Regions from separate parts of the Vibrio sp. QJM3NY_26 genome, predicted to be linked through region 2. Evidence: predicted binding sites of a transcription regulator. Region 2 holds the regulator's gene; the other holds the start of a gene.
What was found. The regulator MetJ, encoded in region 2, represses methionine synthesis genes. The targets are predictions, from matches to a motif close to TTAGACNTNTANANGTCTAA.

Region 1: a site for MetJ is predicted at 2,340-2,359, ahead of AC3CH4_RS06410 (MetQ/NlpA family ABC transporter substrate-binding protein). Genes of this name have one in related genera too.

Annotation. Positions count from the first base shown of each region.
Region 1 covers NZ_CM173515.1:1,432,711-1,437,136, forward strand. Annotated here, with positions in the region: gene AC3CH4_RS06395 (polyamine ABC transporter substrate-binding protein) at 1-24, opposite strand, end outside; partial or broken gene AC3CH4_RS06400 (Lrp/AsnC family transcriptional regulator) at 464-559, opposite strand; gene AC3CH4_RS06405 (haloacid dehalogenase type II) at 636-1,316, opposite strand; gene AC3CH4_RS06410 (MetQ/NlpA family ABC transporter substrate-binding protein) at 1,506-2,309, opposite strand; gene AC3CH4_RS06415 (dienelactone hydrolase family protein) at 2,617-3,525, opposite strand; gene AC3CH4_RS06420 (GGDEF domain-containing protein) at 3,844-4,426, opposite strand, start outside.
Region 2 covers NZ_CM173515.1:3,167,364-3,171,789, reverse strand. Annotated here, with positions in the region: gene priA (primosomal protein N') at 1-67, opposite strand, end outside; gene rpmE (50S ribosomal protein L31) at 400-618, shown strand; gene AC3CH4_RS14170 (malic enzyme-like NAD(P)-binding protein) at 950-2,239, shown strand; gene metJ (met regulon transcriptional regulator MetJ) at 2,472-2,792, opposite strand; gene AC3CH4_RS14160 (O-succinylhomoserine (thiol)-lyase) at 3,001-4,182, shown strand; gene AC3CH4_RS14155 (bifunctional aspartate kinase/homoserine dehydrogenase II) at 4,185-4,426, shown strand, end outside.

The DNA.
Region 1 (4,426 bases), 1.7 Mb from region 2:
AGTAAAACAAGTTAAAAAACGCATCAGATACCTATTACTAATTGTTTTCGATGGTGTTTAACCATGACGTTGGTTTTGGCCTTATTTATCAAACATAGGCGTAATTGTGCCTCATCATTCAATATATTAGTGAGATGTATATTAGATATCGTGCAAATAGTTGATTTGTGGGACTAGAGTAGACATAGAGAATTGAAAGTGTAAAACATCGTTAAACGTTATTTTTCATATTGGATCAAATCGGAGCATGTTCTTTACTACAAACTCAAACTCCAATATCACCAACTTGCAACTCCACGTCGTCAGTTTGCTTTGAGAAAAAGTACTGAAATTCCAGTAGCTCGATCTTCCACGAAGTAATTACGTTAATGCGGAATGGGGCGAAATATTTGTTGGTGCAGTTCAGGAATTTTGAAGAGCAGCCTCTAGCGCCCCATAAACCCCGAGCAAAAGCGAACTTCATCTATCTCACTGGCAATTTGGTCTTTGTTTTTACCTGACCGAAGGCGAAGCTGGATTCGATAGAAGCTATATTGGGTAGGCGAGTTAATTGCTCTGTAGATAGAATTAAGGCCTCGCGTGTGCGAAGCCTTTTTGTTTGTATCGAGCGGGAGTAGCAAAAGCCTCTTGAGGTTTTACTTGTCTAAATTGTGCTTAATTATCTGCTCTACCACACCATCCATCGTCTTTGAGCTAATCTCCGGCTTCAAATACAAGGAATGATACTCAACACCTGTTCGGTCTATATAGGCGGCTTGTAAGCCAGCAGATAACGCACCATGAGTGTCCCAATCGTGAGTAGCGACAAGACGAAGGTTATCGACAGGCTCTTGTAAAGTTTCTGCTGCAAATTTATACACGTCTGAATTTGGTTTGAAACTGCCTGTTTCTTCAACAGAAATGACGGTGTCGAAATAATCTTCTAAGCCCGAGTTCTTGATTTGAGAAGTGATAAGGTCGAGGGATGAGTTGGAAAACGCGACTGTTTTAAAACCACTTTTACGCAACTTATGTAAAGACTCTTTGATATCAGTGTGCGGTGGTAGATTGGCAAAGGAAGTTAACAAAGCATCTTTGCTTTCCGCCGTTAAATCACACTTGTACCGCTGTGCAATAGCGTCGAGCGCTGCATTCGCTAATTCAGAAAAAGTAGATTTTACGTTTGTTGCGATGCAAACCGTTGAGGAATGTAAAAGCTTTGAAAACCAAAGCGATAGTGCATCCTCACTGCCAAATACCGCTTTAAATTTAGGCTGTAATGACTCCAAATTTAAAACCGTTTCATTTATATCAAACAGTACCACTTCTTTTTTCATGCGAAGAACCCAGATTTAATTGAATTTCATGCTTACATAATCTGCTCTGACGATACGGTTTTCAACTTCGATTTAAGTAATTTATGCTTTACTCTCTAATTTGAAAAGGGGCTGGAATGCGTCAGCGACAACCCGTCAACTCAGGTCTGGCGTTGCTTCATAAGTATCAGGCAACGCCAAATCTTTAGCTTAATTTGCGGCTTCTATGGTGCCTTTGAAAGTGCTGTCTAAAAAGTCACTAATCTCTTGTGAGTGGTAAATTGAGATGATCTTTTTATACGTTTCATTATTTTTGTCTTCTTCTCGCGCCGCTACAACCATCACGGCTAAAGGTGCATCTTTCTTCTCTAAGTAGATACCTTGTTTCTTAGGATCGAGTCCAGCCGACATCACATAGTTCATGGTGATTGCAGCAGCATCTACATCGTCAAGAGAGCGTGGTAACTGCGCGGCATCCACTTCAACAAATCGAATGTTCTTCGGGTTGCTAACAATATCGTTTAAAGATGCGTTGAAACCAGCGTTGTCTTTTAATGAAATCAGCCCGGCATCTTCAAGTAGTAATAGTCCACGCCCGCCATTCGTTGGGTCGTTTGGAATCGCGATTCGTGCGTTATCAGGGATAGAGTCAAGCGAAGTGTACTTGTTAGAGTAAACGCCCATACGCATCAAAATTGAACGTCCGATAGAAACTAACTGGCTATCGTGATTGGCATTAAAGTTGTCGAGAAATGGCTGATGTTGGTAACTATTGAGTTGAATACTTCCATCGTCCAATGCTGCGTTAGGGGTGATGTAGTCTGAGAATTCGACGAGTTCAATGTTAATCCCTTGCTTTGCTGCTTCTTTGGCGACTGCCTGTACAACTTGTGCATGTGGGCCAACTGTCGCCCCTATCTTGATGACAGCCTCGTCTTTTTTTCCACATCCTGTTACGCCGAATACGAAAGCTAATGCCAACAGGGATGCTGTGATTTTTTTGTAGCTGTTCATGATAACTCCATTTAATTAACCAAAAGACATATAGGCGTCTAGATGTCTATATTATCTATTTATGCGATCGGGTCAATAGGTTTGTTAGAAGCAAAGCTAGATTGATATTAAGAGGTTAGATTGATATTAAGCAGCTAGGTGTACTTAATACCAGAATGTCGACACCCCCAAACCTACCTGTAGGGCAAGCCCATGTAGCGTTGAGAAAACAAAGGCCTCGCACGTATGAGGCCTTTTGGGTTTCGTTGAATAAGGTATAGGGCAGTAACTTGGAATTTAAAGAAAACGGGTTCGGTAAAGCTGCCTATTAAGAAAGCTTTTTATTAAAGAACTCAAGTGTACGTGCCCACGCTAACTCTGCTTCTTCTTCAGCATATCGACCTGTTGAATCGTTATGGAAGCCATGATTCACACCGTCATAGATGTAAGCGGTGTAGTCTGCCTCAATCTCTTTGAGTTCAGCTTCATACTCTGGCCAAGTTGCATTCACACGTTTGTCGATTCCCGCAAATTGGATGAGCAATGGCCCTTTAACATTCTTTCTTAAATCTGGTGCGGCAGGAGTACCATAAAACGGAACGCCCGCATCCAGTTGTTCTGGCATTGCCGCCGCCAACATATTTACGATATAGCCACCGAAGCAAAATCCGACTGCGCCTAGCTTACCGTTACTTTTTTCATGAGATTTCAAAAAGTTTGCAGCGGCGATAAAGTATTCTTCGATTTTCTCTCTGGATAATGATTTTTGCATTGCTCGACCTTCATCATCATTACCTGGATACCCACCAAGCGAATAGAGTGCATCAGGTGCAAACGCAATAAACCCCGCGGCTGCGAGTCGTCTTGCCACATCCTTTATATATGGGTTTAAGCCTCTATTTTCATGAACAACTAAGACAACTGGCGCATTATCAGCTAACTCTTTTGGTACCACTAAATAACCACGGCCTTCTCCGTATCCTTTAGGTGAAGGAAATGTCTCGTAGGTTGCTGTGATGGAAGGATCATTGAAAGAGACTTGCTCTGCCTGCGCATAATTAGGGATCAGTGCAGAAGTTAGCGTTGTCATGGTTAAGCCAAGTACAGCCAACCCAGATAGACGAGCCATAAATTCTCTGCGATCAATCAGACCGTGCGCATATTCGTCATACCAATCAAATGCTTCTTGAGGGATAGATCGAGTTGGATCTGATTGAGACTCGGTACTTTGATTCATAACTTTTCCTTGTTGTGAGTTGTTTTACCAATCAACTATAGTGGAAATTTCAATATATTTGAACGATCGCTCAATATCTTTTAGGCTATTTGTTATATCAAAGTACAAAAATTAGATGACAGTCAGATAAAACGATCACTTCGGAATCGATTCCCATCTCTTAGGTTTGTTTTACTGAATCAATCAACACAAGGTTGATGTAAGTGATTAAGTCAGTGAAGTAGGGCGGTTTTGATTATTGGCTTTGAGGAAGTTCTAGCTTTAAATTGGGCAAAGCTTGTTTTTTTCTTAATATGAATATTTAACTACCACATTTTGTTAACGTTCAACAATGCAATCGCGCCCTTGAGATTTTGCGTCGTAGAGGGCGTTATCCGCTCTTTTAATTAATGAATTCCAGTCATCGTTTATGAGAGCTTGAGTCACTCCAATGCTGACAGTATACCTGCCAGATGAGAGCTCTTGATTGGAGTTGTGTTTTGCGTGGTTCCTTATTCTTTCAGCTATTTGCATTGCTTGAATTTTATTCGCTCTAGGTAACATGACAACAAACTCCTCTCCACCATAGCGAAAGCAGAAATCGCTTGTTCGGCATGTATCTTCAAGAATTTGACCAAAGTGCTTAATTACATCATCTCCCTTGTCATGACCATAGGTATCATTAATTTTTTTGAAATGATCTAGGTCGGCCATCAGCACAGAAATGTCACTCTCTCGGCCTGGTTGAACAAGCTTGGGTATCAGCTCTGCTAGGCCTCTACGGTTATAAAGGCCTGTTTGTTCATCAGTGATAGATGAGCGATAGGTTTGCTTTAATAAACGATCAGTTAAGATCCAAAACACTGAAAATGCGAGGCTAACAATTGTGATTGTCATGATAACGAAAGACAATTTATGAATA
Region 2 (4,426 bases):
GAATCTTGTAATCGAACTGCTTGTCTAGTGGAACAGGCAGTGCCACGCGGGCAATCATTGGACGCATAAAGGGACAGCTTTATCTGAGTTGACGAGAGCGAACAGTCTAATGGATAAGGGCGTTAAATTCGAGGAGCAGTTTGGATGAGAGTATCGAGTTAACGAAGGAAGATAACGAGAGCCCGAAATCTCAGGCCGACAAAGGAAATAAAAGAGGCTATTGGTGAAAAATGTATCAAATCAGTTGATCCTGCCTTATAGATTCATTACTATACTGCGCCTTAAAGGTATGGCTTTATCGCAGTTTAGTGATGCAGCGGTGTCTTTATTTTATTTTTTAACTACGTGTGGTGTGCGGCTTAGAATCGTATAGCGACACGGCCTACTTGAGGTTATCCCATGAAAACTGGTATCCACCCAGAATACAAAGCAGTTTCTGCAACTTGTTCTTGCGGCAACACATTTGAGTTCAACTCAACGCTTGCAAAAGAATCTATCCACCTAGACGTATGTGACAAATGTCACCCATTCTACACTGGTAAGCAACGTATCGTAGATACTGGCGGCCGTGTTGATCGCTTCAACAAGCGTTTCGGTGCTCTTTCTAGCAAGAAGTAATTCTCGCTATTTAGACATAAAAAGGACACTTCGGTGTCCTTTTTTGTTGCCTGAAATTTAAGAAAACGCTGAATCTTATTCAGCCATCAACTTCTCGAAACGACAGGCAACCCGCTTGAGTTTTGTTTCATAACTTACACCCAACACTCCATTCTTGAAATCCGCTCGAAAGTTCAACAAGCGACAGTAATTTCAACTGCTCACTGGTCTTATTAGTAGTGAAATCTCGTTTTTTAATGAGACAGAGGCTTTAACCACCTAGGAACTTTGAAGTACATCTATTAACATGAACAAGATCCCCCAAATAATAATATCCTAGGAACCTACACCTATGTCTGAAGACAGCCGCCAAGATCAATCCTCTCAAGCGTTATCGCCTCAAGAACAATTCCGTCAGCAAGCTCTTGATTACCATGAGTTCCCAATTCCAGGCAAAATTGCCGTAGCACTGACGAAGCCTGCAAACTCTGCAGAAGACCTAGCACTTGCATACAGCCCAGGCGTGGCTGAGCCTGTTCGCGAGATCGCACAGAACGTTGATAACGTTTATAAGTACACAGGTAAAGGCAACATGGTTGCAGTTATCTCTAACGGTACAGCGATTCTTGGCCTAGGTAACCTTGGCCCTATTGCTTCTAAACCTGTTATGGAAGGTAAAGCGCTACTGTTTAAGCGTTTTGCTGGTTTAGATTCTATCGATATTGAAGTAAAACACCGCACAATCGATGAGTTCGTTGATACGGTTGCGAATATCGCAGATACATTCGGCGGTATTAACCTAGAAGACATCAAAGCACCTGACTGTTTTGAGATTGAGCGCCGCCTGATTGAGCGTTGTGATGTCCCTGTTTTCCATGATGACCAACACGGTACAGCGATTGTAACGGCTGCAGGTATGCTGAACGCGATTGAGCTTCAAGGTAAGAAGCTTGAAGAGTGTAAGATCGTTTGTTTAGGTGCTGGCGCAGCAGCTGTTGCTTGTATGGAACTGCTGATTAAGTGTGGCGCTCAGCGTGAGAAGATCTACATGCTTGACCGTAAAGGTGTAATCCACACTCGTCGTGAAGACTTGAATGAATACAAAGCGCTATTCGCAAATAACACGGACAAGCGCACGCTTGAAGATGTTATTGAAGGCGCTGACCTGTTCTTGGGCGTATCGGGTCCTAACCTGCTACCAGCTAAAGCACTCACGCTGATGGCTGATAAGCCTGTTGTGTTTGCATGTTCAAACCCAGATCCAGAGATCAAGCCAGAGCTTGCTCATGAAGTTCGTTCTGACCTTATCATGGGTACAGGCCGTAGCGATTACCCGAACCAAGTAAACAACGTACTTTGTTTCCCATTCATTTTCCGTGGTGCGCTTGATGTGCGTGCGAGCGAAATCAATGATGAGATGAAGCTGGCTGCGGTTAAAGCGATTCGTGAACTAGCGAAAGAAGAAGTTCCGGCTGAAGTACTTGCTGCTGCAGGTGAGACTGCACTGGAGTTTGGTAAAGGCTACATCATTCCTAAGCCAATGGACCCACGTCTACTTCCTCGCGTAGCACAAGCGGTTGCAGTAGCGGCCGTTGAATCTGGCGTAGCTCGTATTGAGATGCCTGCTAACTATATGGCTTAATGCTTTAATAATTTAATAATTTAATAATTTAATAATTTAATAATTTAATAGCTTAATAGCTTAATAGCTGTTGCTCTATTGAGCGAAAAAGAATAATAAAAAACCGACTCATAGGAGTCGGTTTTTTTTATGTCTATCATTCACAGAGCAGCTACCGATAACGTAGTGGGTGATGTGACAAATAAGGTTCAGCTATAGCGAATCAATATTGAAGGCAGTGACTGAGTTGTTTTTATTCTTCGTCAAACGCTTCGAATTCGATACCCATCTCTGTCATCAGCTTTTTCACTTCAGTCGGGATGTCGTCTGGACGGTCTTTACGGAGATCTTCATCCGTTGGCAGTGGTTGGCCTGTGTACGCATGTAGAAAGGCTTCGCACAGTAGCTCACTGTTTGTTGCATGGCGTAGGTTATTAATCTGGCGGCGAGTGCGCTCGTCAGTAAGAACCTTTAACACTTTTAGAGGGATAGAAACTGTAATTTTTTTTACTTGTTCGCTTTTCTTTCCATGCTCAGCATATGGGCTTATGTATTCACCATTCCAGTCGGCCATTGCGTACCTTCATCACTTTAGTTGTTAGAATAAATTAATAGTGGTGATTTTAGCGGGATTTACTGCCATAAGCAAAGACATATAGACGTCTAGAAGTGTTGACGTCTCACATTTATGAAAGTAAAGTGAATAACATATATCTAACACAGCCGCAAAATGCCGACAAGCCGCTGTGATTCTCAGACGCAAAACTTGTAAGGAAGCACCTATGAGCAGCCGGAAGCCAGCAACAATCGCAGTACGTACTGGTATCGAGTCAGACACGCAACACCATGCCGTTGTCCCACCTATTTATCTTTCGACTAACTATGGGTTTCCCGCTTTTGGTGAAGTGCCAAAGTACGATTACACCCGTTCTGGTAACCCAAACCGTGGTTTATTAGAAACGGCATTGTTTGAGCTTGAATCTGGCAAAGGTGCAGTGGTGACTAACTGTGGTACTTCGGCACTTAACTTGTGGGTATCCGCTTTCTTAGGCGGTGATGATCTTATTATCGCACCACACGACTGCTACGGTGGTACTTACCGCCTATTTAATACCCGCTCGTTAAAAGGTGACTTCAAAGTTTTGTTCGTTGATCAATCGGATCAAGCAGCGTTGGATGCGGCGATCGCGCTCAAGCCAAAGTTGATCTTAATCGAAACGCCATCGAACCCGTTGGTTCGTGTGGTTGATATTGCAGAGACTTGCCGTAAAGCGAAAGAGGTAGGTGCTCTGGTTGCTGTCGATAACACGTTTTTGACGCCTGTGTTCCAAAAGCCTTTAGAGCTGGGTGCTGATTTTGTTATCCACTCAACCACCAAATACATCAACGGACACTCAGATGTTATTGGTGGCGTTGTCGTGACGAAAACTGAAGAGCACGCTGAAGAGCTTGCATGGTGGGGCAACTGTATTGGTGCGACCGGCACACCATTTGATAGTTACATGACTCTACGTGGTATTCGTACGCTAGGTGCGCGTATGCGTGTTCACGAAGAGAGTTCACGTGAAATTCTGACGGCTCTGCAACAACAAGATCTGGTGGGCACTATTTACCACCCAAGCCTTCCTGAACACCCGGGTCACGAGATCGCGAAGAAACAGCAGTTGGGCTTTGGTTCCATGTTGAGCTTTGAGTTTGCGGGCTCTTTTGAAGCACTTAAATATTTTGTAGATAAGTTAGAGTTATTTTCTTTGGCTGAATCACTGGGTGGTGTTGAAAGCCTGATTTGTCACCCTGCGTCGATGACTCACCGTGCGATGGGCGAAGAAGCATTGGCAGAAGCGGGTGTTTCTCAACAACTACTGCGCCTTTCTGTTGGCCTTGAAGATGCGGAAGACCTAATCGACGATCTCAAGCAAGCGTTTGAAAAAACACAACGCTTTATTGCTGAAGGGGAGGTTTAATAATGGCAACCTTTCGCCAGCTACATAAATTTGGTGGCAGCAGTTTAGCGAACCCTGAATGTTACCAACGCGTGGTCAACATTCTTAGAGAATATTCATCAGCGACGGATTTGGTGGTGGTATCGGCCGCAGGCAAAACAACCAACCGCTTAATTGAGTTTGTCGAAGCGCTCGACAAAGATGGTCGTATTGCTCATGAATGCCTGCAAACCCTTCGTCAGTTTCAACTTGAACTGATTGAGGC